3 regions of the Marinomonas sp. A3A genome follow, and region 3 is predicted to be linked to each of the others. Evidence: predicted binding sites of a transcription regulator. Region 3 holds the regulator's gene; each other region holds the start of a gene.

Region 1 (10,601 bases), 150 kb from region 3:
GCTCTAGCAAGTTGGAGTATTGCTGCACATTATCCACTTTAGCCAGCTCGACACCGGAAACATCACGTATCACATAAGAGTTGGGGGAGGTAAAGTAAATTTGGTGCGGTGCACTTGGGTATAAACTTCCATCCATTGCAAAAGCAGAAGAGTCATGACTCGTATTGGTGACCGCTGATAACGAAATTCTCGCATCGGATAAGTTATTTGAGCTTGTGGAAACCCCTACTGGAGCACTCAATGCCAAGGCATCGCCATTTTTGGCATTCATACTCAAACCGATCGCAGCTCCTGCGCTGGGAGAGAAACTAAACACATCATCTTCATCAAACTTACTTAAGTCAGCGACACGAAGATCTAAACCTAGTTCATCAATCTTATAATACCCTTTGCTGTCTGGAGTCATTGCAGTTAGATCAAATACAACAGACTGGCCCGCCGCCTTATCATTCAAGTCGTACTTAGTAATGGCAAAGCGATCATCATCCGTTCGAGTGAGCTTATAAGTATCGGTAGTAATTTTAGCGGACTCCCCACCAGAGACTTTTACTGAGATATTTGGCAACTTATCTATATTATCGCGAGTTGAAAAAATCTGAATAGGACGACGCTCAAATAAATCGATGCCAAATTCACCTTTTGCATCCAACCCTTTAGCATTTTGGGTATTCAAAGCATCAGACATCACAATAGCATGCTGCCCAAGAGTACGATCAGCTAATTCACCAAAACCAGAACGAAAATCTACTAAAGCACCAAGACTACCACCTAAGCCTTTGGTCTTTAGCGCAACATTATAATCACCAAAATTGACGACTAAATCGACTTTATTGGGACTAATCGCATTGGGTAGTGCTTTTAATTCGGTATGTTGTTGGTCCATAATCAAAGGCTGCCCACTCCCTAGTTGAACAGACATCAGTCCTTTTTCATCATACTGAACATCAATATCTATATATTTGGAGAGATCCTTGGCTAACAGTTCTTGCTGATCTCTTAGCTCATTAGCTGGCGATCTTGATAACCCTTCTTCACGCAAGACTTTGTCATTTAATTCTGAAATTTTGGAAGTGATCGCATTAATGTCTACTAATGATGTTTCCAACTGCTGATCAACCAAGTTTTCTTGATCCTCGATCATGCCCGATAGGGTCTTATATTGATTCACTAAGTTATTCAAACTGGAATGCGCCAACTCTCTTAATGAAGATGAAGTTGGATCGTTATTAGCGGCTTGAAGAGCACCAAAGGCTTTATCCAAATACCCAGTCAATGCAACACTGTCTTCCGCGAATAGACTGTCTGAAGCACTAAGTAACGAGCTATAGGTATCGTGATATGAATAATCAGACACGTCTGAACGTACTTGGGTACTAACAAACTTATCTACTAGTCGGGAGGTATCTTGAAGTACCACACCGCCCATAGGTGAAGTAACAGTATTAGTGCGCTGGCGGCTGTAACCTTCGGTATCCACATTGGCCGTATTTTGCCCAGTCGTATTAATACGGGCATTACTAGACAGTAGTCCAGACAAACCAATTGAATATAAATTTGAGCCCATAGCCCACACCCCTAGTACGTTTTTCAAAAATAACCTTGAGCTCTTCTTTAGCTCTATCGGCTATTAATGCAAGAACTTTACCAAAGCTGATAATTGAGTGATTTTATTATTACAAACCTTGAAACCACTGACTAGAAAGGATGTTGTCGATTTTTTCGGAGTACTTTGGATCTGTTGCGTAGCCGCCTTTTTGCAAAGAAGCGGCAAACATTGACGCGTCATCTCCAGCCTGCAAGGCATCTTTATACCGCTCACTAGAAGATAAGAAATCGGCATAATCATCAAAGCTTTGCGAAAAGGAATCATAAGCACGAAACGCTGCTTTTTCGCGCTTTGCCACGCCATCACGGAACTCTAAGGTATTCACAACCGCTCTATCGCCTTGCCAACGATTATCCGCTTTAATACCAAATAGATTAAAACTCGCTGCGCCATCTTCTTTGGCAATCGGATATTTCCCCCAACCAGTCTCTAATGCTGCCTGAGCCAATATTGCTTTGGGATTAACACCAAGTTTTTCAGCGACCTTCTGAGCATGTGGCCAAAGATTTTCAACAAACTCATCAGGCGAATTAAAAACAACAGAAACCGCTGAGGGGACGGAAGATACGCCAGTAGCGGAAATATTTTGGGCTTTTTGCTTAGCCTCTTGCTGGACTGATTGAATAAACTCTGTAGAAGCTCGATGAGCTAAAGCCTGAATTCGGACTAAATCTTGTTTGGCAACCTGATTTAAGAAATCAGTATCGCCTCGCTCTTTCGCCTCAGGTGAACTAATTCGACTTTGCTGTTGAGTTTGATACTGACGAATCAGGGCTTCGGATAAACCAATACCACCAGACTGCGCCATGCTCTGAGACATCTGCGAATCCATCATCTCTTGATATTGCTTAGTTTGAGCGCTAGAAAAAAGATCGCTGCCAATTGCTTCATTCGTGCTACGCATATTTTTCAGTAGCATATTAATAAAGATAGACTCAAACTGCTGCGCAACGTCTTTTAAGGCGGCATCGGGGTCTTTTTGCGCTTTGGTCTTTAAATCTGTAAGCGTAGAAAAGTCAGCAAAAAAATCTTGCTTTGGCGGCACTGAATTCATAACCAAACCTATATCACTACTAAGTCAGCGTTAATCGCACCGGCTTGCTTTAAGCCTTCCAAAATAGCCATAACATCGCCCGGCGCCGCACCAACCTGATTAACAGCACGAACAATATCATTAAGCGAAGCACCTGGATCAAACACAAACATATGACCACTATTCGGAGCGATCTCAATCCCTTCACGAGGCGATACAATCGTTTGACCACCAGTAACTATGCCATCTTTTCCTACAACTGGTGGCACATCTTTGATTGTCACCGTCAAACTACCATGAGTAATCGCGGCAGGAGACACTTTAACGTGTTGACCAATAATAATGGTTCCAGTACGAGAGTTAACCACGATGCGCGCACGCTCTTCAGCCACTTCAACATCTAGGTTTTCCAGAATCGACAAATAGGTAACACGCTGACTTGAATCTCTTGGTGCAGAAACTCTAATCGATGTCGCGTCAAGTGTCGTCGCGACACCAGGACCTAAAAGGTTATTGATTTTATCCGTCACTTGTTTCGCTGTTGTGAAATCTGGACGATTAAGGTTAAACGTCAAGGTATCCCCCGTATTAAAACTACTAGGCACGACACGCTCGACACTGGCACCATTTGGTATACGACCAACGGTAGGAACATTGCTTGTGGTTCGCGATCCATCTGCCCCATTCGCCCCCAAACCGCCAACAACCAAGTTGCCTTGAGCAATCGCATAAACCGCGCCATCGGCACCTTTTAATGTAGATAAAAGTAGCGTGCCACCACGTAGTGCACTCGCATTACCAATAGACGAAACAGTCACATCGATTTTTTGACCAGGCTTAGAAAAGGCCGGCAAGGTAGCCGTCAATGAAACTGCCGCAACGTTTTTAGACGTCGCATTGACACCTTCAGGCAAGGTCACCCCAAAACGAGACAGCATACTAGCAAAGCTCTGATTGGTAAAAGCGGTACTATCACCCGTCCCATTAAGGCCAATTACCAGACCATAACCAAACAATTGGTTTTCTCGGACGCCCTGAACACTAGCAATGTCCTTCAGACGCTCAGCCTGAACAGAAAAAGATAAAAAATATAAGACAATTAGCGCTATGTGCTTCATCGCGTCACCTATTAAGAGGTACAAACCTCTCAGCTGTTAGATCATTAAATTAATAAGGCATATCACTAGAATTAAGTAAACGACTCACCCAACCTTGCTCACTTCCTGCGGCAACATCTCCGGTTCCAGAATACGTAATTCTCGCATCGGCAACACGCTCAGATTCTACTGTATTGTTTGGCGAAATATCCTGTTTACGTACCACACCAGAGAAACGAATATATTCATCTCCTTGGTTTAAACGTAGCCACTTCTCTCCACGCACCGCCAATAGACCATTTGGATAGGCTCTGTAGACAGTCACAGAAATCGTTCCGCTTAAACTGTTATTTTGATTCGCTGATGCATTTCCAGTGAAATCCGTACCTTGCTGAGGAAGCGTGGTATCTACTTTCAATTCTTGGCCTAATACAGTCGGATTCTCAATCGTTGCCGAAGAGGATTTAGAAACAGTTGCCGCGTTAGCTTTCGTCGACGTCGTCGTTTCATTTAAATTAATGGTTAGAATATCCCCTACTTTACTAGCTTTCTGATCACCAAAAAATACATCTCCCATGCTAGTCTGATAAATACCGCCAGTTGGTGCTTGCGAAGGATTCATACCATTAGGATACACAGGTGCATAATAAGGGTCATCAGACTGAATAGATTGACTAATATTTGGTCCATTTAATGGGTCATTAGGATCTGGCACAAAACCTTTACGTGGAACATCTGGTGAAGACTCTGCCGGTGTTTCACTATCATCGCCAGCAACTGCATCAATGACCGCATCGGTTACTGCCGCTGCCGCACCAGCCGCTGCCGCATTGGCAACAGCTTGCTCATTAACATCCCAAGAGAGGCAGCCAGACAAACAAGCACTTAACAAAACCAAGAACGCAAATTTAATCTTCATCATATTCCACACGTTACTATAACTGCTGTATTGCAAAGCTCATCATGCCATCAGCGGATGCGATAACTTTTGAGTTCATTTCATAAGCACGCTGTGTCGTGATCATGTTGACAAGCTCTTCAATAGAATTGACATTGGAAGCCTCAAGCATCCCCTGAGCAATAGTACCTAATGAATCAGTGCCTGGCACTCCAACTATTGGCGGACCACTAGCATTCGTTTCAGTGAAAATATTTTGCCCTGCCGAATTCAATCCGGTTGGGTTAATAAAGCCTGCAATATTTATAGCCCCAACTTGCTGAGCATCCGCATCACCACTTTGTCGAACTGACACTATGCCGTCTTCTGCAATCATAATTTCGATAGCACCTGGGTCAATTTGGATACCAGGCTCAACCACCAAGCCGCCAGAAGTAACAAGCTGACCTTCACTATTAAGTTGAAGACTACCATCACGTGTATAAGCGATAGTACCGTCTGGCTGCAATACCTGTAAGAAGCCTTTACCTTGGATAGCAATATCAAGCTGCCTATCCGTCATATTGTAGTCGCCATTAGAAAAATCTTTTTGGGTCGCTCCTACTTTCACACCAGTACCTAATTGTAAACCTGATGGCAACTCAGCATTTTGCGCACTCAAGCCACCAGGTGCTCGTACTGTTTTGTACATTAGATCTTCAAATACCGCCCTATCTTTTTTAAATGCCGTTGTCGAAACGTTTGCCAAGTTGTTGGCAACGACGTTTAACTGCTTATCCATCGCACTCAAACCGGTTTTACTGACCCATAATGCTGAATTCATAAAAGCCTCTTAATTTATTCCGTTATTCTCTACGTTATTCTTGATGCAATTACAGGTCATGCTTAAGACGTACGCTGCAATATGCGAGCAGAAGAATCTGCATTTTCCCGAATTGAATCCATCATCTTCACGTTCATTTCGAAACGGCGTGATAAATTCATAATATGCGTCATCTCTTCAACTGCATTCACATTACTGCCTTCGATGAAACCACTTACTAGCTGGACATTTGGATCAACATCATAGGCTTGACCATCACGCGAATGAATCAAACCATCTTCTTCTTTGCGTAAATTTTGTTTATCAGGATTGACCAATTTAATTTGATTAAGCACAGCAATTTCGTTACCAGCCCCCCCCTGCGGAACAATAGAAATAGAACCGTCTGCAGTAATGTTAATGCTATCAGCAGGCGGCAAAAAAATAGGCCCGTCCACACCAGCAACAGGCAAACCCCGTCCTGTTACTAATTGCCCTGCGGCATTAATTTGAAAGTCACCAGCTCGAGTATAAGCCTCTTGACCACCTTCATCATAAACAGCAATAAAACCATCGCCAGCAACGGCAACATCCAAATTGCGACCAGTCTGTATCATGTCACCTTGCGTATAACGTGTGGCTGGATTCTCTGTCATCGCATAAACACGACTGGGATGATAGTCACCATATACTTGCATAGAACGAGCTTGTTCAAAATCCGAACGAAAGCCAGTTGTGCTGACGTTCGCTAGATTGTTAGCGTGTATGGTTTGAGCGTTCATAGTTTGTACACCACCGCTCATTGCTAAATATAAGGCCTTATCCACTACAATTCTCCCAGAAGAATTTACATAACTAAGGTAACTACTATCAAAAAACGTACCAACTTATAAAAACGATAAAAAAAGCAAAAAAAAGCCGAAACAGCGAAGCTGTTCCGGCATCAAATCTTCTCTCTCCAGAAAATTAGCGGAGGTTAATTATCGTCTGTGTAACAGTATTTTCTGTTTCTAATGTTTTACTGTTCGCTTGGTAATTACGCTGCGCCTCAATAAGCGCAACCAATTCAGACGTAAGATCAACGTTAGACTCTTCTAACGCGCCCCCTTGGATTTTGCCAAATGTTCCTGTGTTCGGACGGCCAATGTCAGCAGGACCGGACCCCTTACTTGCCAGCCATCCTGTGTGCCCAGACGGCACAAGACCGTCAGTACTATCAAATGTTGCCAAGGCAACCTGGCCAAGAGTTGCCGTTTGTTGGTTGGTGTAATTGGCCATTAAGAAGCCATCACTATCAAAAGAAACACCTTGCAACTCACCAGCAGAAAAACCGTTTTGCTCGAAGTTATCCGTATTATTTAACGCAAACTGCGTTGAGCCAGTTAAATCTAATGGCGTAACTTGACCTCGGTTTGTTGGATCTATCCCGTTAATCTCTAGTGTAATTGGCTGCGGAACTCCAAAAGGAGGAAGTCCCCGATAAGCCCCCATCAAATTACCAGCAGGATCAAAAGAGACAGTGGTATTTTTCTCTAAAAACCGCGTATCTTCGCCTGTAAAAGGATCCGTATAACTTTCCTTCCCATCCATTGTGACACGAAGCTCGTAAGTATTATCTTCCCCTTGTTTAATGAAGTAATACCCTAGTGTATGAGGCTCTCCCAATGAGTCAAAAGTCGTTCTGGTATTGCCGTAGTTGTAAGTATCAGGACTTAACGGGTCAAATACCTCACGAGCAACCGAGCTAGGCTCTCTCATTTCTTCGGGCGCAAGCGCTGAAGCAATAGCAACACCACCTATTGTTCCAGCAACCGCTAAAGGTGTTTTTGTTGCGGCAGCTATATCGGCTTCACCAGGCTCAGTTGCACCGAGATACAGGAGTTCAAACGGCTGCTCTTCTGTTCCGTCGCCATTATAATCCGTACCACCTTCAGCAGAGTTAAAAGTAGCGTAAGTTTCACCTAAGAACGCAGCACCATTATCATCAGTCAGATTTCCATCAACGGTGGCATTTACTTTATAGGTATTAGGCAACTCACTTTTTGAATAATAGTAGGTAACTATATGTGTTTTACCATTACCATCTGCAACGCCTTGAGTTTGGGTGAAATTATAAGTATCTGGATTTAATGGATCAAAGTCCGCCTTAATAAAGGCTGGAATATCATCATTCTCTGAATTCAAGTTTACTTTTAGTTCCATCGCAGTGGTTGGCTCTGGCGGAATTCGATCCGTTGGCACTTTTAGATCTTCTAAATTACCTCCCACAACACCATCAACAGCATTAAAACCCAAAACATTACTACCAGTATTTGTTACTAGAAAACCATTTTCATCGAGTTTAAAATTGCCTGCGCGGGTATAGGACTGAGCAATCCCTGAATCAAGAACAAAAAAACCACTGCCATCCACAGCAAGATCTAAGTTGTTGTCTGTGTAAGATATGTTGCCGGCAGAAAACTCTTGAGACACTTTACTCACGCTCACACCAGAACCAATATTGTTTCCACTTCCGGCACCAAGTACGCTGGTATTATAGAGGTCATCAAATTCAATACGTGACTTTTTAAAGCCCGTAGTATCGGCGTTGGCAATATTATTACCTGTAACACTTAAATAATCGGCAGAGGCTTTAATGCCAGATAATGCAGTATTGAATCCCATAATGCTCTCCAATCACCCTAATATTTCTAATTCGTTCGTAAGTTTGATTTTGCCGTGGTTTTCCACGTTTAAAACCGTGCCATTTTCACCATTTATGGTGACGCCTTGAATTCGCGTAGGAACCTGAGTACTCATCGCCGATATTTCACCTTGCTCATTGGTTGATGACGCGGCAAAACGATATTCACCAGGCGGCAAAACATTTCCGTCATCATCTAACTTATCCCACTTGTACTCACCCGTGCTAAGCGCGGCGGTACGAACAAGACGGTTATCCGCATCGTATATTTTTAATGTTGCAGCCTTAGAATTCTCAGGTATTACCGTTCTCAACTGAACAGCCTCAAGACCATCCGTCACTTTCACTTTACTACCGTCCATCAATACAGACTTACCCACCAAGGTAGAAGCACTAAGCGCCTGATTAGACGTAAGCGAAGTGGCCATGTTTTCTAATTGATCAGAGATACTAGTCAATCGCTCTAACGAACTAAATTGAGACATCTGCGCCACCATGTCGTTAGTGTCTTGCGGCGCGGTCGGATCCTGTCCTTTAAGCTGCTCTATATAAAGCTTCAAAAAGACATTTTGATCAGCAAGCGCCGCTTCGTCTTTCTGCACATCAGGCTTTTCAATACCAGCTTTTGTTTTAGCCGCTTCAGTCCCATATTGGGAAATCAACCCATTAAGACCTTTCGAGTCAGATATATTTGCCATCTGTCAGCTCCTATGACTGCCCAAGCGTGAGCATTTTCTGCATCATACTTTTGGCTGAGTTCATAATTTCTACGTTTGTCTGAAAAGAACGAGACGCTGACATCATATCTGCCATCTCTTCCATAGGATTTACGTTCGGATAAAACACGTAACCATCTTCATTTGCCATTGGGTGATCTGGTTCGTATCTAGGCTGTAAAGGTGCGTCTGACTCCACAATGCCATCTACTTTTACCCCAACACCAGCACCGGTATCATCTTTGTTTGCATTGTTCCAACCATATTCACGCATGCTGTCATTCATCATTTGCGAGAACACGGGCTTACGAGCTCGATAAGTCTGATCGGCTGAACTTGCTGCACTGTCAACGTTTGCCATGTTGCTAGCAATCGTATTCAAACGTATGGTTTGAGCACTCATTGCAGATCCAGAGATAGTAAAAATATTACTCAAAGACATCGTTATTAATTCCCAGTAAGCGCTTTTTTCATGCCGTTAATTTTTCGATCCAAGAACATAAAACTCGTATCAAACTGTAATGAGTTTTGAGCGTACTCAGCCTGCTCTCTTTGCATATCTACCGTATTACCATCCAAAGATGGCTGGTTAGCATTTCGGTACAACAACCCTTCTGGCTCACCAGAAAAACCTTCCCCAGAAATATGGCGCGAGTTCGTTCCAGCAAGCTGCAATTTTTTGCTTTCACTATTTAAAAATGAATCGAACGAGATATCTCTCGCCTTATAATTCGGCGTGTCAGCGTTGGCAATATTGTTGGCAAGGACAGCCGCTCTCGCACTGCGAAACTCCAGCGTCTTATCGTGTCCAGCAAATGCACTCGCAAAAGAAATAGCCATTCGATCCTCAAAGAAAAATATTATTCATCTGTACGAAACATATAAAGCAATTATGATGCCAAAAAATAATATTGATATTTTTCAATAACTTAATAAAAAATAGAATAGAGACGGCAAAAAGCGGCAACAGACATTAAGAAGAAAAAACAGACAAAATTTTGATGAGTTTATTATAGAACAGAATAATAAAAACAAAAAAAGCAGCCATCAGGCTGCTTTCTTTTACACTAAAATCACCTAATCAGGCATTAGATAGCGCTGTTTACAAACTCTACCAATTGAGATTTGGACACTGCGCCAACTTTAGTCGCTACCACTTCGCCACCTTTAACGATCAACAAAGTAGGAATACCGCGAACATTGTACTTAGGCGCTGTTTCTGTGTTTTCGTCAACATTTAGCTTAACAACTTTCACTTTGCCAGCGTATTCAGCAGCAACATCTTCCAAAACAGGCGCGATCATTTTACAAGGACCACACCAAGGAGCCCAAAAATCTACAATTACAGGGATGTCTGAATTAAGCACTTCTTCTGCAAATTGAGCATCAGTGATTTGAATTGTGTTCTCACTCATAATAATTCCTCAAAATTCTATTTTTAACTAATGAATGTGGCTAGTGTATCACTAAATGATTAGGGTAAAAACGAGTTCCCGTTAATTATAGCGATAGAAAAATGCTATAATCTTAAAGATCGAATAACCGTTGGTAACTCAAGTAAAGAATGTATTTCTGCATGAGAGCGAGCCCCCCAGTCATCCCCCCAACGCTGCGCGCCATGACGGTTAAACCAAATACTTTTCGCGCCAGCATTGGACGCGCCAAACACATCATCCACAGGGTGGTCACCCACATGAATAAGCTCAGATATATCTACACCAGCCTTTTTTGCAGCCATTGAAAATACATCAACAGCAGGCTTTGCA
Region 2 (10,601 bases), 140 kb from region 3:
TTGTAAAAAGTGACTAGGTGATCATTACCTTGATCCACATACTCTGACGCTTGCTGGAGCATGCTTGGCATTTCCTCAAGAAATTCACACCATGGTGCAAATAAATGACGGGCACGAGCCACGGCTTCTGCTTCGTCCTGATACTTAAACAAAAACTGCACGATCAAAAAGGTGGAGTATGTAAAAGAACCAATTAACAAATCATAAATATGGCGATGAATACTGCCCTTCAAAAAATAAATCTGACGATGATGAGACCAAAATAAGTCACATACTTGCTCGCGTGTTGTTATTGACTCATCCCAGCCCTGTTGCAGCGTCCGGCTAATCTTACGGAAGTCATCCACAGAAATAAGCTCATCGGCTGATTGGCCGACTAACGACTCTGGCGGCTCGGTAAAAAATACGCTTTCTAGAATATCGATGACTTTAGCGTGATCAATTTTAGGGTCCATGATGAGAACATCTTCAAACCGTAACGGTGTTACGCCTTCGATTTTTGCCCCATCAGATAAATTAAAACTGGCAAAATTACGGCGTTTATTCAATTGTCGAGTAAGGGATTCCAACTGAACTCGTGAAGTATCCATAATCCCTGTGGCATAAATTGTGCCACCAAAGTTTCCTTCACGCTCTACCAATTTAGCTTCTTGGAAAGTTTGGAATCCAGATTCTTTGCCGTCTTTATAATATCCACTGTGAATTGAGTGGTGGCTGCCTTTGTCTTTGAAGCCATTGTCTACACCAAGATAATAGACATTATTAAAACCAAAGAGATGAACATAAGACAATGCCAAGTTAGCAACCACGGGATTACAGTAGTTCAGCTGCACGTATTCTTTGCTATCACCATGGGACCGCGCTTGGCTTAACATTAAAGAGGTTATGGCTTCGCCTGGTTTCATCGCCATGCCTGAGCGTTTAAAGCAATCAAACAAGCCTGGATGCATGACGTTTACAGACAAAGCCCAAATTTTATCTAAGTAGTCTTGATCTAAAAACTGGAACTTATCAACCGTTTGCTTAAGGCGTTCAATATCTACATGAATATCAGGCGTCACACCTAACTTTTTTAAGGTATTAATGGTTGAGCCACAGCAAATTAGCAAAACTTGATCTCGAACTTCTTTGACTAACTCAATGCCTTGATCAAGAGATGGGCCATTCCCTAGAATGAAAACAGGAATATTACTCACCCATTTAGGTAACGCTTCACGACTCTGAAAATGAGCGACTTTGGTTTTAGGCAAGGATTTCAAACCTTGTGCAACACCAATTAGAGCATCATCAAAAAAACCCCAACCCATCACCTGACGAGCATACTGCTTTTTAAAATAATCAATCGCCAGATCATTTTCAGGGCTGCCATAACCGACATAAAGATAAGTTTCTGGCGCCATGAAAAAACCATTTTCTTCTAACTGACGAAGATATTTTTCGGTAAATTCTTCTGGGCTCACTCCTAAAAAGAAATGAATGGTACGGCCATCACGGTTACAGATTTCTAAAATATTCTGCCACTCAATGGCAAACAATGAGTAATAAAAAAAATCCAGATCACACTCATACAGATAAAGGTGTTTTATCTCTCGCTCAGCAAGAATCATTTCAAGCTGATAACCAAACTCCACCCCAAACAATATTGCAGACCCAACAAATTCAGGCCAACCGCTTTGTGGCTCTAATCCTGCCGATTGCAACTCAACTTGATCTAGTATTTTATTACTATAGTACACATGGCGACTTGGATGATTGGCTGTGCGTTCTAAATTCAATACCGTTTTATTAGGCTTGATAAAGGCTCGGTTTACCCTTTCGGCAGACTGAGCTCTTGGTTTTTTAGAAAAAAGTGGCACACCAACATCTTCACGGTAAAGATTAAGCTCACCGCTTTCTTCCATGTAAATATGACGTTTTTTAGGCTGATAATCTTGAAAGGATTCAAATATGTGAGGCATGATCTGAGAAAACACGGTCATGTTTCTTAGGTATCGTTCAGTCAACTCTTGATCATGCTCTTTGAGGCGTGATGCACCTCTTTCAAACAGCGAAGCGAATGCTTCAGCCTGATCAAGAGAGGATAAATTTTCCTCATTCTGCATTTTTCACGCCTTTGTACTTATTCACACTCTTACGAGTTTTATTAGTTTGGTAAAGTTGTTTTTGCATTTCCGCATGAACATCACGAATAAACCGAATAGCGGATTGATGAACCAATATGAAATGCTTTATTCGCTCATTATCCTTTGCCGTAGAAAGCGGTTGAATGGAGCGAATAAAGGCATCATTTTCTTCACATAATAGCTGTATTTTTTCTACGTCTTTATCAATAACACTTTGTTCTAATGCGGCACTCAACTCAGTTAAGTGAGACATATCAAACATTAAACTGCTCCAACTCGAGCTTCAGTCTGACCTTCATAAGCAGCTTGCTTATCGGCTGTAGATATTTGATCCCAAGCACCTTTAATTTGCAAAATAAGACCCATTACTTGATCAAGGATACTCGTGTCTTTAGCAATGCTGGCTTCAGTGATACGAACTATCATGTATTCGTAAAGTGACTCAAGATTATCCACAAGCTCTGGATTAACGTCACGGTCTAATGCGTCTCTTAACGCATTAATAATTTCACTAGCGCGAGTTAATGCTGCGGCTTTTCCTTCCCAGTCTGAACGTTCGATACAACCTTTGCCTAAAGCTAGCTTTTCAAGCGCGCCTTGCATTAAGAGCTGAATGACGCGATGAGGGTCAGCCGAGGCTAAGTCGGACTTAATTGAGTCCTTTCTGTAGGCTTGGATCCCTTTACTCTTGTACATAAACAACCCCATTAATACGTGTATTACAATTTAAAACAGCTACATTTTCGACAATACAGAATTTAAATAGCCACCTTGAGCATTCATATTTGCAAGGCGAGAATCTAAACTTGTAAACTTGGACCGTAGAGAATCTTCATATTTGACCATACGGTCTTCATAAGCCTCTAACGTCCCTTCTGTATTATCTATCGACCGGCGAACCGAATCCTTTAATGAATTTGTCATTCCATCAGATCCGGTATAGTTATCAAGCAGATCTTCTAATGACTGAGCCAACCCGTTATCACCAGATATCAATGGTGCGATATCGCTATAGCCTTTTTTCATGGCATTATCAAACTTAGCGTTGTCAAAACTAAGCTTACCTTTGTTATCCATTTTCACACCCAGATCGAAAATAGAAGTAAAGGTTCCAGAATCACCATGACTACTCATTAACTGGGTAGATAGGGAGGACTGCAAGTTCCGGACCATGCTATTACCATTTAAAACAGCGCCCCTATCTGAGCTAGCTTGCAGCAATCCAACAACATCATTATAAGAAGCAATAAACTCTTCTATAGTTTCCTGAACTGTCTTTTGGTCAAAGCTGATGTCTACTTTTGTAGTTTTATCTGTCAGCGCTAATGCTTCAATGGATAAACCAGCAACGGCATTATCAAAAGTATTGGTATCATTTCTAATTTGAATACCATCTACAGTAATAATTGCATCACGAGCCTCATCTCCTAAAGGCGTATAAAGGCCAGCAGATATTCCTTCGGTTGAAATGGTGTCTAAACTAAGCACTGCATTTTTTGCAGTAGGAGAAGTATCTTTTTTATCAGCAATATCTGAATCTTTGCCATCAACAGAAGCAGAATCTCTCTCTGAATCTGCTATGTCTTTTTCTTCATCGGCAGGAATCGGTCCATCATTAGCAAAGTCAACATCATCTCCCGCCAAGTCCAATTCATCTTTTCCGTCGGCGACATCTTCAGCAGGAAGCTCATCAAGTGTTTTGTCTGAGCTGTCCTCAATAGGATTATCAATAATATTGCCGTTTTCATCTCTCACAACAGCAGTATTGATAATTTTAAGTGTATTTGCAGCCCCCTGAATGGCAGAGGTAGCTGTGAAGAATAGATTACCGTTACCATCATCAACCAAATTAGCAGACACACCAAAGTTATCTTCTGATGTATTAATTTGATTACGAAGTTCGGATAAAGTCGTACCAGCATCAACGGTAATAGAAAACTCGTTGCTACCAGCCTTAAAGGTAAGTCGCGAATCTTGTTTAGCAACAACATCATCCGCAGAGGAAAAAGTACCAGGCGCCGACATGACTCGACTGCCCTTTGCTAGCTGATTGACATCAATAGAATAAGAGCCATTTGAGGCCGTATTGTCTGTCGTAATAGCAATAACTTCTTCACCTTCTGTTTGGGCGATTTTTGCATCACGCCCAGTAAAAAGCTCATCATCATTTAGAGCTTTGACAGAAGATTTAAAAGTATCAATAGCTGAGCCAACTTTGCCTAATGCAGACAACTCCGCCTCATAGCCATCAATTTTATCTTGATAAAGTTTTACTTTAGCGTCTTTTTGAGCACTCACCATTTGTTTAACAAGGGACTCTAGGTCAATACCAGACCCTGCACCTAATGAGCCTACCGACATAACTTTATCTCCTGACACCTACATTATCTGTTATCTAAATCAAACCTCACTGTTTACCAAGGTTCCCTTGATATCACTTAGCTGGCTCATAATAGCGTCTATTCTATCAGACATTTTAAGAAACTCTTCTGTTGGGATTTGGCGTACCACATCCCCCGTTGTCTGATCTAACACTTTTACGATATTTTGCGCCCTGTCTTCTGTCATTTCAAAGGTTAAATGCACATTTAATTGAGACATTTTTTGATTCATGATCTCGACGTCGTGAGGCTCTACCTTTGCAGAAGAATTTGAAAATTGAGAGTTTCGATTATCTTTATCTGCTCTGCTCGTATCGGCTGTATTTTGTACAACTTTAGCATTTGCTTGGCGTAATGCGGCAAAATCTTCTGCGGCACGCTGTTCTGGCTTTAAAGAGTAATTGAGACCCTGCTTAGAAAAATCACTGGCATTAATAGACATATCAGAGTTCCCCCAAATAGACAAAAGCCGGGACTAGGTCCCAGCTTTCCGCTACCAATAATGCTTAGCCTAATAGAGACAAAGCAGTTTGTGGACGTTGGTTTGCTTGAGCCAAAATAGATGAACTTGCTTGCTGAAGAATTTGAGAACTTGTTAGCTTAGCAGTTTCTTCTGCGAAATCAGCATCACGTACACGAGAACGAGCAGAGGCTACGTTTTCAGAAATATTACTCAAGTTAGTAATTGTAGAACCAAAACGGTTTTGCACCGCACCCAACTCAGCACGTTTTGAGTCAACTGCAGAAATCATAGTATCTAGTACATCTACCATGCTCTGAGCATTAGCCATTGTAGATACAGAAGCACTTACAACATCAACCTGAGCAGTAGTAGCATTACTAGATAAACCAGACATAGTGAAACCACCATTACCAGCGTAATCGATTGTGTTGTTAATACCACCATCGGTTAAGTTAAAGCTAATAGTTTGGTTAGAGTCCGCGCCTACTTGGAAAATACCAGTGTAAGTACCGTCCAATAAGTTTTCACCACCGAATGTAGTATCCGATGCGATACGGTTAATCTCAGTAGATAGCTGACTAACTTCTTGCTGTAGTGCTGCACGGTCTTTATCTGAGTTTGAACCGTTTGATGCCTGAATAGATAGCGTACGCATTCGCTGCAACATGTTTGTTGTTTCATCCAATGCACCCTCTGCCGTTTGAGACAAAGAAATACCATCATTGGCGTTACGAACCGACTGATTCAAACCATTTACCTGAGAAGTTAAACGGTTAGAGATAAGTAGACCTGCCGAATCATCAGCCGCGCTGTTAATACGCAAACCAGAAGACAAACGCTGGAAAGAAGTATCCAACGATTTAGCTGAGCCCATTAGCTGGCGCTGTGCACTTAAAGATGAAGTATTCGTATTTACATAAAGAGCCATCATAGCCTCCTAGGTTTTATTAAATCCTGCAAAAAAGCAGATCGTATAAGGTTTTCGACAAGAATCTGAAAACCTTTAGTCAATTTAGGAAATATTTTTCCGTTTTTCGGAAAATAACCTCCTATATAGCGGCAAATAAATGCCTAAGTAATTGTTTTAAAATAAATTTAAAACAATTAAATTTATTTACACTTTTTTTTAAAACACTGTGTTTTTTACCTTAAAGCCCCAAAAACACGCCTTAAAATCCCTTAAACCTGATCCAAAAGTAAATAATCTGACAAAGATCTTTCACTAGGTCTCCACTTCCAACTCACCAAGACGGCAAACAATCACCAAAGAAATGGCTACCACATTAAAAAACAGACAAAAACTGCCACTCAAACCATTATTGAAGACAAAGTCGTCTATGTTTCGCTCAAAAATCAATAAAGACTCGGCCATGCCTTTCGAAACATCTTAAAAAAGAAATTCAGCCCACTCTTCATCCACAAAAATACCGGCAGCCCCCGATTTTTCGCCAACGAGTGGCCATGCCACGCTCACGGCAACATCCTATGCAAAAATACAAATAAGCAATCTGTCACCAAGCTAGCCATCAGAATCAAAACCCACAATGTATTAGCCAAAGCCCTGAAAAAAAGACGCAGCTGCGCCGTTAAAAGGATTCGAAAAGCGAAATTTCGCCCGTGTCTCATCCGCGCAAATAGCGTCAGAAATCTAACGGCTGTGTCAATGAGTGGCCATATCGCAGCCACAGCAGTAGCCTATGTAGAAATACGAATAAGCAACCTGCCACCAAACTCAACGCCTCAGAATCAACAGGCTCAACCTCCAATCAAGACCGCGAAAAAAAAGACATAGCTGTGCCATTAAAAAACCCTAAAAACGAAATTTCGCCCGTTATTCATCCACACAAATCGCGTCAGAAATCTAACGCCTGTGTCAATGCGTGGCCATATCGCAGCCACAGCAGTAGCCTATGTAAAAATACGAATAAACGACCTGTCACCAAACTCGACTCCTCAGAATAAACAGACTCAACGTATCAGCCAAAACCCTAAAAAAAGACGCAGCTGTGCCATCAAGAAACCCGAAAAACAAAATTTCGTCCGTTATTCATCCACACAAATAGGGTCAGAAATCTAACTTTTGTGTCAATGTATGGCCACGCCACAGTCACAGTCACAGTCACAGCAGTAACTTATGCAAAAATACGGATAAGCGACCTATTACCAAACTCGACTCCTCAGAATCAACACACCCAACGTATCAGCCAAAACCCTAAAAAAAGACGCAGCTGTGCCATCAAGAAACCCGAAAAACAAAATTTCGCCCACGATTCATCCACACAAATAGGGTCAGAAATCTAACTTTTGTGTCAATGTATGGCCGCGCCACAGTCACAGCAGTAACTCATGCAAAAATACGGATAAGCAACCTATTACCAAGCTCGACTCCTCAGAATCAACAATCAGCCAAAATCCTAAAAAAAAGACGCAGCTGTGCCGTCGGGAACATCTGGAAAACTAAATTCTGCCCGTTATTCATCCACACAAATAGCGCCAGAAACCTAACTTTTTCATCAACAAATGACCGTGCTACAGTCACAGCAGTAATCTATGCAAAAATACGAATAAGCAACCTGTCACCAAACTTGACTCCTCAAAAACCAAGCGCTCAGCGTGCAACCCGAGTCCGTGAAAAAAGGCGCGGCTGCGCTGCCCATAAAAAATTCATTGTTCATACAACCACAACAGCCTTACACACAACGAAATACGGCATAGCCACAACATGCATTCGACACATTTCAATTCGCTAGAGCTTTCTCTATTCCGCATACTTCACTTTTAGATGCGAGCCTGACCACTGAAAACCTAGCAAAATCATCTATAGCTTCTCGCAAACTGAACAATATATTTAAGGCACAAACTCATCACTGAAATTACTCATCAAGAATGATCTATACTTTTAAAAGAACTCCATCAAAAAAGCTCATCTCAAAGCCGGTCAAGAGCAAAACGACATATATATCGCGATCTGTTTGCTCAATAATCGCCTGCGGCATAAGCCTCAACACCAAACATCCCCTCTCCTAAACCACCCAAAAGCATCAAAAAACGCACAAAAACTCACTATTTGGGCAAAAAAAAGCCGGGTGAAAAAATCACCCGGCATAAAAGGCACCTCTAGGAGAGAGAAGTAGCCTATTTTCCGAGACAAACTCGAATCATTTGCGAAAGCTGCAATCTAGTGCGGCTTCACCTCACGCTATTTTGTATAAATTAATTACCTAATAAAGAAAGCGCAGTCTGAGGACGCTGATTTGCTTGAGCAAGAATGGTACTACTCGCCTGCTGCAAAATTTGCGTACTAGTCAGATTGGCCGTCTCTTGAGCAAAGTCGGCATCACGAACTCGAGCACGAGCCGAAGATACGTTTTCAGAAATGTTACTCAAGTTAGTAATAGTAGAACTAAATCGGTTTTGTACCGCACCCAGCTCTGCTCGTTTAAAATCTACCGCAGAAATCATACTATCAATAATACCGATCATACTTTGCGCATTCACCATAGTTGAAATAGACGCAGTAACTTCGTCAACTTGAGCCGAAGCTTGGCTGGACAAACCGGACATGGTGAAACCATTATTAGCTTGGTAATCAATAGAATTATTTGGACCACCAAACTCCAAAGTAAAACTGATCGTTTGGTTTGCGTCGGCACCAACTTGGAAAACACCTTGGTAAGTACCGTCTAGTAAGTTCGCACCACCAAATGTGGTTGTTTCCGCAACACGGTTGATCTCTTTAGACAATTGCGCCATTTCTTGCTGTAGCGCGACACGGTCTTTGTCTGAATTTGATCCGTTTGCTGCCTGAATAGATAGAGTACGCATACGTTGTAGCATGCTTGTCGTTTCGTCCAGGGCACCTTCAGCTGTTTGAGATAAAGAAATACCATCGTTCGCGTTTCGTACAGATTGGTTCAAACCATTAATCTGTGAGGTCAAACGATCTGAAATTTGAAGACCTGCAGCGTCATCTGCAGCGCTGTTAATTCGACGACCAGATGACAAGCGTTGGTATGCCGTATCAAGGTCACGACTAGAGTTTGAAAGTAGTCGCTGAGCATTCAGCGAGGACACATTAGTATTTACATATAAAGCCATTTTTTCTCTCCTAAAAATATTTTTTAAACGAGACAACCTTTTGATTTAATTAGTTATTTGGTTTTTGTCTCTTATTAAAGTTATCGACACATTCGCGCTGATCTTTAATATTTTTTTATACTTTTTATACTTTTTTTGATTTTTTTGCATCTTCCTAACTCAAAAAAAGCGGTACTCACAGTTATCGAACTCAACGTAAATAACTTTAAGAATAAAAGTAAAAAACATGAAAAAGACTAAAAAAAACCGGAAAACAGAAGGGATACAAAATATAGGTAGGCATCAAAAGATCTGCCTAATGGTGAACGGTGAACGGTGAACGGTGAACGGTGAACGGTGAACGGTGAACGGTGAACGGTGAACGGTGAACGGTGAACGGTGAACGGTGAACGGTGAACGGTGAACGGTGAAAATTATGAAATGTGGTTAATAAACTGCAAACCATATGCTTGAGGATCTACTTCTTTTTCTATTCTCACCTCTGTTCTCAAGTTAGCAGATTTATTCAACTCAATATCAGAAGCTTCAACAAACGCCTTATTCGTAGCGCTATAAACCTGACGAACCAAAGAAGGCTGAAAAGATTTATTCAGCGTCAAAACAAACCCAACACGCCCGTTAGATAGGGAAACACAAGAACCAACTGGAATACTACCAATGCTTTTTAAGAAGACCATCAGCAGTTTTTTATCGAATGCTAAACCTGACTCTTTGCTCATCTGCTGACATGCCTTTATTGGGCCCATAGAAGGTTTATGCGGCTGCTCTGAGGTCATTGCATCATATGCATCAATGATTGCCGCAATCTTTCCATAGACTGAAATTTCTTGATCCTGCTTACCTGCAGGATAGCCAGAACCATCAATTTTTTCATGATGATCAGACAGCATTTGATATACCGCCTTAGGCACACCATCGCATTTTTGCAAGATCTGCTCTCCAAACTGAATATGCCTGCGAAATAAATCAAACTCACTATCCGTCATTTTTGTCGTTTTTGCTACCATTGCCGCAGGCAAACGAAAACGCCCCAAATCAAACAATAGAGCACCAAGCGTAATCACCTCTACATAGGCATTCGACAATTTCATTGCTTTGGCAAAGTGAATACCAAGTACAGCCATCCCCATAGCGTGCTGCTCCAAATAAATTGAAGCATCTTTTATATGGCGTATTGCCATGAGCGAAAAATTATTACGGGTATGAGACTCAATAAGCCGACGACAGAACTTCATAAGCTCCAACATTTCTAACTGCTCACCGTGTTTAAAGCGCTCTACCTGAGTAGATAATAAAGAGTATCCATCCTGAAATATTTTAAGCGCGGTAGTGGTTTCATCATCAAATGCAGTTGGAATAAATTTACTTTCTATAGGAACTTTTTTGAGCGCTGCAGATTTTGACACTTGTTGTTCAATGTCGACCGCTGGCCCCAAGCCATTCGGTACACTGCCTTTATTTAGATCTCCACTCTTATCCATTCGAGCTTTATAACTCAGGATATATTCTCTGGTTTGCTCGTTTAATTCTTGTCGA
Region 3 (10,601 bases):
TAACTTGTCTTTTGGTGTGGTTGCTAAGGCGTCGCCGCAATTGAACGTTTTTGCGTTGGGTTTTCCAATCATAATGCTATTTTCTTTGTTCTTTTTCTGGATTATGTTAGATGATTTCTTAAACATCTATTTGTTGTTTTTCGGAGAAATGATTGACTGGATGAAAGATACGTGGGGAATTCGTTTAAATGGCTGAGAATGAAGACGGTAGCGAAAAGACGGAGAGTGCCAGTAGTAAGAAACTTCAGGATGCTCGAAATAAAGGCAATCTCCCTCGCTCTAAAGATTTAAGTTCAGCTCTTTTGTTGATAGTGGCTGCGGCAACTATTTACGGAACGGGGACTTTGCTTGTTCGTGATCTCGCTGTGTTGTTTGATTTTAATTTTTTGGTTGAGCGAGCTGATGTTTTTGATTTAAGTCGTATGGTTTTTCATCTGTACGAGTCTGTTGTGGCTATGATGGACTCTATGGTTTTGCTTATGTCTGTACTGGCGGTTGCTGGTATTGTTGGCAGTATCGCTTTGGGAGGGTTGAATTTTTCGTGGGAGCCGCTGACTCCAAAGCTTAGCAAAATGAGCCCGATAGCGGGTTTAAAGCGAATGTTTTCGGTGCAATCTTTGGTGGAACTTTTTAAATCTATTGCCAAAGTGACATTAGTTGGTCTTATTTCTGTGTTGGTGGTGAATTACTTTTTGCCAGAAACGCTTGGATTAACTTTTCAGTCAATAGAGCTGGCTATTGCTCATGGTATTGATATTGTTATTTGGTCCTTTGTCTTTGTTACGCTTGCTTTAGCGCTGATTGCTGCGATTGATGTGCCTTTTCAAGTTTGGTCACATAAAGAAAAACTAAAAATGACCAAGCAGGAAGTGAAAGATGAATATAAGCAGCAGGAGGGTGATCCTTTAGTGCGAGGGCGAATTCGTCAGATGCAGCGTCAAGCGGCGATGAATCGAATGATGTCTGATGTGCCCAGTGCCGATGTTATTATTACTAACCCTACGCATTTCTCTGTGGCGTTGAAATATGATCAAGCTGGTGGCGCGGCACCAGTGCTGCTCGCTAAAGGCGGTGATTTTATTGCATTGAAAATTCGTGAAGTCGGCAATCACTATGACATCCCTGTGATACAATCGCCCGCATTAGCAAGGGCGATATACCACCATACTGAGATTGGTGATGAGATACCGCAGGGTTTGTTTAAAGTGGTGGCTCAATTGTTGGCTTATGTATATCAGCTGCGTAATGCTCGTATGGGAGCGCCGCGACCAGAAACGATGCCAAACTTAGATGTGCCTGATGAATTTCAGTGGGACGGTAGTTAATCATGTTTTGTAGTTTTTCTTCCAATAAGGATGACGTGTGAATTTTGACCGCGGTCGACTTGCTGGACAGGTTCAAGGGATTTTTAGTGGGAATTTAGGTATTCCTATCTTGTTGTTATCGCTTTTAGCGATGATGATCTTGCCTATTCCTGCTTTTTTATTGGACGTACTTTTTACCTTTAATATTGCGTTAGCTATTGTTGTGTTGTTGGTCGCTATTTATTCAATGCGGCCTTTAGATTTTGCTGTGTTCCCTACCGTTCTGCTGGTTTCTACCTTAATGCGATTGGCACTTAACGTGGCATCGACTCGTGTGGTTTTATTGAATGGTCACGAAGGTGGTGATGCAGCAGGTAAGGTAATTCAAGCATTTGGTGAAGTGGTTATTGGCGGCAACTACGTAGTTGGTTTTGTTGTCTTTGCAATCTTAATGATTATCAACTTTGCGGTAGTGACCAAAGGTGCTGGTCGTATATCCGAAGTAAGTGCGCGCTTTACCTTGGATGCTATGCCAGGTAAGCAGATGGCTATTGATGCTGATTTAAATGCAGGCATGATTGATGCCGATCAGGCTAAGCAGCGTCGTATTGAAATTGCATCCGAAGCTGAGTTTTATGGCTCTATGGATGGTGCCTCAAAATTCGTAAAAGGGGACGCAGTTGCTGGATTATTGATCCTTGGAATCAATATAATTGGTGGTTTGTCCATTGGTATGGCGCAGCATGATCTTTCTTTCTCGGAAGCCATTGAGCGCTATTCATTATTGACCATCGGTGATGGTCTTGTGGCTCAGCTTCCATCTCTAATGTTGTCTACTGCGGCGGCAATCATGGTGACTCGTGTTAATGAGTCTGGTGACATGGGGTCCCAAATTGTCCGTCAAATGTTTGGATCGTCAAAGGCTTTGTATGTCGCAGCTGGTGTAATGACGATCATGGGTGTTGTTCCAGGAATGCCGCATTTTTCTTTCTTATCATTGGCTGCTTGTTTGGGTGGTCTTGCTTATTTTCTTGAGTATCGTAAGAAACAAAAGCCTAAGCAAGGGCCGAAAAGTACCGGTAAAGCTTCTTCGGATAATCCAGTGCCAGCAGAAGTAAAAGACTTGAGTTGGGATGATGTTGCGCCTGTTGATATGCTTGGCTTAGAGGTAGGCTATCGTCTGATACCTTTGGTTGATAAAACGCAAGGTGGTGAGTTGTTGGCGCGGATTAAAGGTGTGCGTCGAAAGCTATCTCAGGATCTAGGTTTTTTGGTGCCGAGTGTACATATTCGAGATAACTTGGATTTAATGCCGAATGCCTATCGAGTAACCCTTATGGGAGTGAGTTTGGCTGAGGCTGAAGTTCATCCTGATAAAGATTTGGCGATTGATCCTGGTCAAGTTTTTGGTTCTATTGATGGGGTCGCCGGTAAGGATCCATCTTTTGGGTTGGATGCTGTGTGGATTGATCCTAAGAAAAGAGACCAGGCGCAAACTTACGGATACACGGTTGTTGATGTCAGTACTGTGGTTGCAACTCATATTAATCAGATTATGCATAAACACGCTTATGAGTTGATCGGTCATGATGAGGTTCAGCAGTTATTGAGTTTGTTGAAACAATATAATCCTAAATTGGCCGAAGAGTTAGTACCAAATACCATACCTTTAAGTGTTCTTCTTAAAGTATTGCAGAATTTATTGATAGAAGGTGTGCCTTTAAGGGATATGCGTACTATTGCTGAGTCGATTATGGGTGTGCAGCCAAAAACTCAGGACCCTATGATCCTTACAGCGGCAGTTCGAACGTCTTTGTCGCGTTTGATAATTCAGACATTGGCAGATGGTGTAGAAGAAATTCCTGTTTTAACGCTGGAACCGCAGCTAGAAAAAATGCTTATGCAGACGGTTCAGCAAAGTCAGCAGTCGGGCATTAAAAATGAAGAGGCGCTGATCTTAGAGCCGAAAATGGCTGAACAGTTGCAAGCTTCGTTACGTCAGTCTGCGGAGCAGCAAGAGGCGATGGGGAATACGCCTATTTTGATTGTGTCGGCTCCCATACGACCTATGTTGGCGCGTTTTATGCGTTATGGTATGGTGAATATGTCGGTACTTTCATATCAAGAAGTACCAGACCACAAACGCATTACTGTGGTGGGTGTTATTGGACAATAAGATCTAACTATTAACGTGATGGATTGTATCTATATTTATTGTGATCTTTCGGGTAAGCTATGGATTTGTAAGAAAAATAAACTGGAAGGATTAAGTTATTCATGCAAATTAGGCGGTTTCGAGCACCTGACATGCGGCAAGCGATACGGAAGGTTCGTGATGCTGTAGGCCCTGATGCGGTCATTTTGTCAAATCAACGCCTGCCTACAGGTGAGATAGAGATAGTCGCTGCTCTAGATTATGATGGATCCTTACCTTCTAGTATGACCTCTAAACGGTCGTCTGCGCCTCGTTCTGAGCAATATGCCGACCCCAGTGCCGACTATTTAGGGCGCATAGAGAGAGCGAAACAACAGGGTCCTGTACAAAATACTTCACCTACATATTCTGAAAAACGTCCTACATCACAGTTTGAAATGCCTCCCTTGTCAAGTGACAAAGAAGATCCCGCTGTTGAGGAGGCTTTATCTATTCGTAATAGCGAGAGTGCCAAACAGTTGCGAGATATGGAGCTCGAGCTGAAAAATGTTCGGGCTTTGCTTGAGCAGCGTCAGCAAAATGAAAGTCGAGTTGAGGCTAAGGAAAACGCAGTAGAATTGCGTGCTCGTGAAAAGTTAAAAGGCTTAGGTTTATCAGACTTTGTTGTGTCTAGGCTTATCGATGATATTGATTTAAAAGGTCGTGAAGATGACTGGAATCGCTTGCTTGCACATCTAGCGGACTACATACCTGTTCGCTCAAGTTCCTCTGAGCTGAAAGGTTGTATTGCATTTATGGGCCCTACCGGAGTTGGAAAGACAACAACTATTGGTAAAATTGCTGCCCAGCATGTTTTGAAGCATGGTTCTGAAGGTGTTGTTTTAATTACCACAGATACTTACCGAATTGCTGCGCATGAACAATTACGAACTTTTGGTCGTATTTTAAATGTACCTGTTGAAGTGGTGAATGAGTATTCAGATTTAAATGAAGTATTGTCAAAATATGCTAATTACTCTTTAGTGCTTGTTGATACTGCAGGTATGAATCCAAGGGATTCAAATCTAGAGCGACAACTTTTAATGATGAAGCGTGCTCGGGCAAGTCTTAAAAAACTGCTAGTATTACCTTGTACAAGCCAAAGGCAGGTTTTAAAAACTGTTGTCGATGTTTATTCTCAAGTTCAATTAGATGGTTGTGTTTTAAGTAAACTCGATGAATCTGCTTCACTTGGTGAAGCGATTAGTGTAGTTATTGAAGAAGGTCTTCCTGTTGTATATATCGCGGATGGTCAAAGAATTCCAGATGATATTGAGCCAGCTCGGGCGCATAACTTGATTAGTAGGGCAGTATATACTGCAGAGCATTATAGTCAGCTTTATGGGTCACTAAAGTATGGTAGTTAGTAAAATTTTGTTATTACTGAAAGCGTTGCGCCAAACTATGTAGTACAGTTAGTTAGCGCAACTAACTTAAATGGTAAAGGTTGCTTAGACTATTTTATGCAGACCAAAAACGGATATAACACATACTCTAAAAAAGCGACGCTTTCGATTGATGCGATTGTTGAGCAATATGGGTATTTGGTAAAAAAAATTGCTTACCATCTATTGGCGCGTTTGCCTGATAGTGTGGATGTAGATGATTTAATTCAAGCTGGCATGATGGGGCTGATTGAGGCGTATAAGCGTTTTGAATCTACTAAAGGTGCTAGCTTTGAAACTTATGCAGGCATTCGTATTCGCGGCTCCATTATGGATGAAGTGCGAAAAACCGATTGGGCACCTCGTTCTGTTAGGCGTAACGGTAGAGCGGTTGCTAATGCGATTAAAGAATTAGAAGCAAAGTTAGGCCGAGAGGTGTCCGATATGGAAGTGGCATCTCATATGAATATAAGCATGGATGAATATCATGAAATGATTCATTCATCCATGTCGACTCAGTTGTTTAGCTATGAAGAAATGCTAGACTCTGATACAAGTAATTTAGATAGTGTTGAATCTGAAGTAGAAAATGCACCTTATTCTTTAGTTGAAGAGGGTGGTTTTCAAAATCAATTGGCAAAAGAAATTGATGATTTACCGGAAAGAGAGAAGTTGGTTTTGTCTCTTTATTATAATGAAGAACTCAACTTGAAAGAAATTGGTGCTGTATTAGGTGTCAGTGAATCAAGAGTCAGTCAAATTCATAGTCAAGCGGCTATGCGATTGCGAGCTCGATTAAGTGATTGGCGAGATTAATTATGAGTTGTGGAATATTACCTTTGGGGTGTGGAGGTTGCATTGGATAAAAACATGAAGATCCTGATTGTTGATGATTTCTCGACAATGAGACGAATCATTAAAAACTTATTACGGGATTTAGGGTTTACCAATACAGTTGAAGCGGATGATGGAACAACTGCATTGCCTATACTTCAAGCTGGAACAATAGATTTTCTTGTGACCGATTGGAATATGCCCGGCATGACAGGTATTGAATTGCTTCGTGCAGTTCGTGCTGATGAAAAGTTGAAAAGCATTCCTGTTCTTATGGTAACGGCAGAAGCTAAACGTGACCAAATTATTGCTGCAGCTCAGGCTGGGGTAAACGGTTATGTAGTTAAGCCTTTCACCGCGGTGGCTCTCAAAGAAAAAATTGAGAAAATATTCGAACGAATAGACGCTGCTAAATAGGGAACTTAGATGTCAAATGTATTGGGATCTGGACTAGTGGAATTTGAAAACCTAGTAAAAGACGGTGCTGTAGAGCTTTTAAATCACATTGAAGTTGGTGATTTCAGTGGCGCTATTAAAATAATCCAAGAGTTAAGTGAAGCTCGTCATAAAAGCTTTTATAACGAAGTGGGTTTTTTAACTCGAAGTCTGCATGACGCCATTCGTGATTTTCAAATTGATTCAATGGACTTAGTTGTTGGTGAGGGCGGAAAAGATTCTGCAACTAAAATCACTGACGCCTCTGATCGACTGAACTATGTTATTGAAACGACTAGTGCGGCTGCCAATAAAACAATGGACATGGTGGACAGTAGTGTCCCTGTGGCCAGTGAGTTACAGAGTCAAGCAAGGGAATTGCGTAAAGACTGGAGTCGTTTAATTCAGAGAGACTTAACACCTCAAGAATTCAGAGACTTGTATAAGCGTATTGATGTCTTCTTGTCTTACGCAGATGACAGTGCCACTACCTTGCATTCAAACCTCAACACAATTCTTCTAGAGCAAGGTTATCAAGACCTAACAGGTCAAGTAATCGCTAGAGTGAATGATTTAATTCGAGATGTAGAAGAAAAACTTGTGCATCTCGTTGCTGTTGCTGGACGCGTTGATAGTATCTCGGGGATTGAACACCAAGAGAAAGAGTCTGAACACGATGACACTCGTGGACATGGCCCAGCTATTAATAAACAAAACAACCCTGAAGTACTGAATAGTCAAGACGAAGTAGACGACTTGCTATCAAGTCTTGGTTTCTAGAAGGAGCTGAGGATGAGTTTCGAGGTCGATGAAGAGATTCTACAAGATTTTTTGGTAGAAGCTGGTGAAATCCTAGAGCAGCTTTCCGAACAACTAGTAGATTTAGAGCAAAATCCAGATGATAAGCAACTGCTTAACGCGATATTTCGTGGTTTTCACACTGTAAAAGGTGGTGCTGGATTTTTACAATTAACTGCCTTGGTTGATTGTTGTCATTATGCTGAAAACGTTTTTGATATTTTAAGGAACGGTCAGCGTAAAATAGATTCTGATTTAATGGATATTGTTTTACAGGCTCTTGATGCTGTAAATGAAATGTTCGATGCTGTACGTGCAGGCGCTGAGCCAGAACGTGCTTCACCTGAGTTGATCGCAGCGCTCGCTGCATATGCAAAGGCTCCAACTGCAGAAGAACTTGCAGAGGCGGATGAAGATGAAGTCGAAGATGTCGCTGAAGAGCAAGATGATGCTGATGTTGAAGAAATTGAAGAGACCGTTTCTGTAGAAAATGAATCTGTCGATATTTCTGACGATGAGTTCGAATCTTTGCTTGATGCATTAGGCGATACTTCATCAGATAATGATGTTCCATCTAATAGTGGTGCCGATAAAAGCAGCACAGCGGCAAGAACAGACGATGAAATCACAGAAGATGAATTTGATGCATTATTGAATCAACTTCACGGCAGTGGTGCGCCTGGAATTAATGATGACCAAGCGGACAGTGCTACATCGGCTGATATTTCTTCAGACGAAATAACCGAAGATGAATTTGAAGAGCTTCTTGATAAACTTCATGGTGAAACGCCTACTTCAGGCAACAAAGAAGACAAATCTAAAGCAGATATCAGTGCTTCTTCTGGTGCAGAATCTGACTTGATTACTGACGATGAATTTGAATCCCTTTTAGATAGCCTGCAAGGTAAAGGTGGAGCTGAAAAGGTAGAAGTGCCAAAAGCTAAAACTGAGCCAAAAGCGGCATCGGCGAAGCCAAAAGCAGCACCTAAACCCGCAGCTAAGCCTGTTCCGAAGCCTGAACCTAAGGCTCCAGAGCCTGAAGCGGATAGTGCTAAAGAAAAAACAGCTAATTCGCCGGTTACTCAAGAAGCAACAGTTCGTGTTGATACTAAGCGTCTAGACGACATAATGAACATGGTTGGTGAGCTTGTGTTAGTTCGAAACCGACTTGTTCGATTGGGTCTTCAAAGTGAAGATGAGTCGATGGGTAAAGCGGTTGCTAACTTAGATGTGGTAACGGGCGATTTGCAAAACGCGGTAATGAAAACGCGTATGCAGCCTATCAAAAAAGTCTTCGGGCGCTTTCCACGAGTAGTTCGAGACCTTGCTCGTAATATGAAGAAAGAGGTTAACCTCATTCTTCGTGGTGAAGAGACAGATCTAGATAAAAATCTAGTTGAAGCTTTGGCCGATCCTTTAGTCCACTTAGTACGTAACTCTGTAGACCATGGTGTTGAAGCGCCAGATGTTCGAGAGGCTAGTGGTAAGCCTAGAATGGGCACGGTGATTCTATCTGCTGAGCAAGAAGGTGATCATATCTTATTGTCCATCGAAGACGATGGTGCTGGTATGGATCCTAGTTTGCTTCGTAGGAAGGCTGTTGAAAAAGGCTTGATGGATGCTGATGCTGCGGATCGGTTATCTGATGAAGAAGCGTTTAATTTAATCTTTGCACCAGGTTTCTCTACTAAGGTAGAAATTACAGATGTGTCTGGTCGTGGTGTTGGGATGGACGTTGTTAAAACGAAAATTTCACAGCTAAATGGTACATTGCAGATTAAATCAGTCCTAGGGCAAGGGTCTCGGTTTATTATTAAAGTGCCATTAACGCTAGCGATCATGCCAACTCTAATGGTGACTTTGTCAGACCAAGCGTTTGCTTTTCCTCTAGTGAGTGTTAATGAGATTTTTCATCTCAATTTGAAGAAAACTAACGTGGTTGATGGGCAGCAAGTTGTTGTTATTCGTGGCAAAACCTTACCTATATTCCATCTGAAGAATTGGCTAATTAAGGGTAATAATCGAGACGATTTACCTGCCGAAGCTCATGTTGTTGTTGTTCAAGTGGGTATGAGTGAAGTGGGTTTTGTTGTTGATCAATTGGTTGGTCAAGAAGAAGTGGTTATAAAACCGTTGGGTAAAATGTTGCAAGGTACTGCTGGTATGGCAGGCGCAACCATTACTGGTGATGGTCGTATTGCATTGATTCTGGATGTGCCTAGTATGCTTAAGAGTTATGCATCTAGGTAATACGTTGTTCATTTAGGGGATGTGATATGCCTGTTAAGGTGCTGGTGGTTGATGATTCTGGTTTCTTTCGACGTCGTCTGGTTGAGATATTTGAAGCTGATCCTAGACTAACCGTAGTTGGTACTGCAAATAATGGAAGAGAGGCGATAGATAAGGTTCAATCCCTATCGCCTGATGTTGTTACTATGGATTACGAGATGCCTGTGTTAGATGGTATCGCAGCCGTAGTTAACATTATGAAGCTTAAGCCAACGCCAGTGCTTATGTTCTCCTCGTTAACTCATGAGGGGGCAAAAGTTACTCTAGATGCTCTAGAGGCTGGTGCGGTTGATTTCATGCCGAAGAACTTTGAGGATATCTCTCGTGATTCGGCGGTAGTAAAGCGGGCATTGGTTGATCGTGTATTAGCGGTTGCTAGAACGCGCTTTGCTGGAGATAGAAAGCCTGTTGCTGCACTTGCTCCACGTGAGGCTCCCAAGCCTATCGTAACTGATCGCGGTGTTATTATTCCGCGTGTAAGGAAACGAGTTAGTCTTGTTGCCATTGGAACATCTACTGGTGGTCCAATGGCTTTGCAAGCTGTATTAAGTAAATTACCTAAGGACTTTGCAGCGCCTCTTGTATTAGTTCAGCATATGCCAGCAGCATTTACTGGTGCTTTTGCTGAACGACTAAACAATATCTGCCAGATTACAGTAAAAGAAGCGCAAGACGGTGATCGTTTACAAGCAGGTGTTGCTTTATTGGCTCCTGGTGGAAAGCAAATGATGATTGACCCTCGAAATGGCGGCTGTGTCCGTATTCTCGATGGGGATGAGCGTCTAAACTACAAACCTTCTGTAGATGTTACTTTTGGTTCAGCGTCAAAATGTTATCCAGGGAAAGTATTATCTGTTGTCATGACAGGAATGGGTGTTGATGGTCGCGAAGGTGCTCGTATGCTGAAGAGTTCAGGCTCAAGAGTCTGGATTCAAAGTGAAGAGTCTTGTGTGATTTACGGCATGCCAATGGCAGTGGAAAAAGCAAACCTAGCGGATGATATTATTGATTTAGAGCATATTGGTGAGCGCATTGCACGCGAGGTTGGCTAGTGGATTTTGTTACCTTAGCAGGACTATTAATTGCTTTCAGTTCAGTATTTCTAGCTAATTGGTTAGGAGGAGGAGAGGTAATCCTTCTCCTTAACTTGCCATCTGCCATTATCGTTATTGTTGGTAGTATCGGTGCCACATTAATTCAGAGTAGTATCCAAGAAGCGGCTCGTGCTCTTGTTTTGATTAAGTGGAGCCTTTTCCCACCTGTTTATGATTTTAACTCTGCCCGCGCCTTAATAAACAACCTTGCCCATAAAGCTAGAAGGTTATCCTTGCTTGCTTTAGAGTCAGATGTCGAAGTGTTGAA

What was found. Region 3 encodes FliA, which starts transcription of late flagellar genes. Its sites were predicted from a motif close to CTAAAGTTNNNNNNNNNNCNGCCGATA; they were not measured.
Region 1: a site for FliA is predicted at 1,619-1,645, ahead of flgK (flagellar hook-associated protein FlgK). Genes of this name have one in related genera too.
Region 2: a site for FliA is predicted at 9,147-9,173, ahead of CYL31_RS16530 (flagellin N-terminal helical domain-containing protein). Genes of this name have one in related genera too.

Annotation. Positions count from the first base shown of each region.
Region 1 is NZ_CP025532.1:3,537,750-3,548,350, forward strand. Features, by position in the region: gene flgK (flagellar hook-associated protein FlgK) at 1-1,564, opposite strand, end outside; gene flgJ (flagellar assembly peptidoglycan hydrolase FlgJ) at 1,674-2,660, opposite strand; gene CYL31_RS16555 (flagellar basal body P-ring protein FlgI) at 2,669-3,757, opposite strand; gene CYL31_RS16560 (flagellar basal body L-ring protein FlgH) at 3,807-4,658, opposite strand; gene flgG (flagellar basal-body rod protein FlgG) at 4,672-5,457, opposite strand; gene flgF (flagellar basal-body rod protein FlgF) at 5,520-6,263, opposite strand; gene CYL31_RS16575 (flagellar hook-basal body complex protein) at 6,403-8,100, opposite strand; gene CYL31_RS16580 (flagellar hook assembly protein FlgD) at 8,113-8,817, opposite strand; gene flgC (flagellar basal body rod protein FlgC) at 8,828-9,277, opposite strand; gene flgB (flagellar basal body rod protein FlgB) at 9,283-9,675, opposite strand; gene trxA (thioredoxin TrxA) at 9,924-10,250, opposite strand; gene CYL31_RS16600 (HAD family hydrolase) at 10,355-10,601, opposite strand, start outside.
Region 2 is NZ_CP025532.1:3,524,972-3,535,572, forward strand. Features, by position in the region: gene CYL31_RS16495 (motility associated factor glycosyltransferase family protein) at 1-2,102, opposite strand, end outside; gene CYL31_RS16500 (hypothetical protein) at 2,092-2,385, opposite strand; gene fliS (flagellar export chaperone FliS) at 2,385-2,819, opposite strand; gene fliD (flagellar filament capping protein FliD) at 2,859-4,484, opposite strand; gene CYL31_RS16515 (flagellar protein FlaG) at 4,524-4,946, opposite strand; gene CYL31_RS16520 (flagellin N-terminal helical domain-containing protein) at 5,011-5,895, opposite strand; gene CYL31_RS16525 (hypothetical protein) at 6,190-6,339, opposite strand; gene CYL31_RS16530 (flagellin N-terminal helical domain-containing protein) at 8,181-9,065, opposite strand; gene CYL31_RS16535 (HD-GYP domain-containing protein) at 9,479-10,601, opposite strand, start outside.
Region 3 is NZ_CP025532.1:3,389,094-3,399,694, reverse strand. Features, by position in the region: gene fliR (flagellar biosynthetic protein FliR) at 1-196, shown strand, start outside; gene flhB (flagellar biosynthesis protein FlhB) at 189-1,325, shown strand; gene flhA (flagellar biosynthesis protein FlhA) at 1,363-3,480, shown strand; gene flhF (flagellar biosynthesis GTPase FlhF) at 3,582-4,865, shown strand; gene CYL31_RS15885 (RNA polymerase sigma factor FliA) at 4,962-5,699, shown strand; gene CYL31_RS15880 (chemotaxis response regulator CheY) at 5,754-6,134, shown strand; gene CYL31_RS15875 (protein phosphatase CheZ) at 6,144-6,932, shown strand; gene CYL31_RS15870 (chemotaxis protein CheA) at 6,945-9,200, shown strand; gene CYL31_RS15865 (protein-glutamate methylesterase/protein-glutamine glutaminase) at 9,227-10,291, shown strand; gene CYL31_RS15860 (flagellar motor protein) at 10,291-10,601, shown strand, end outside.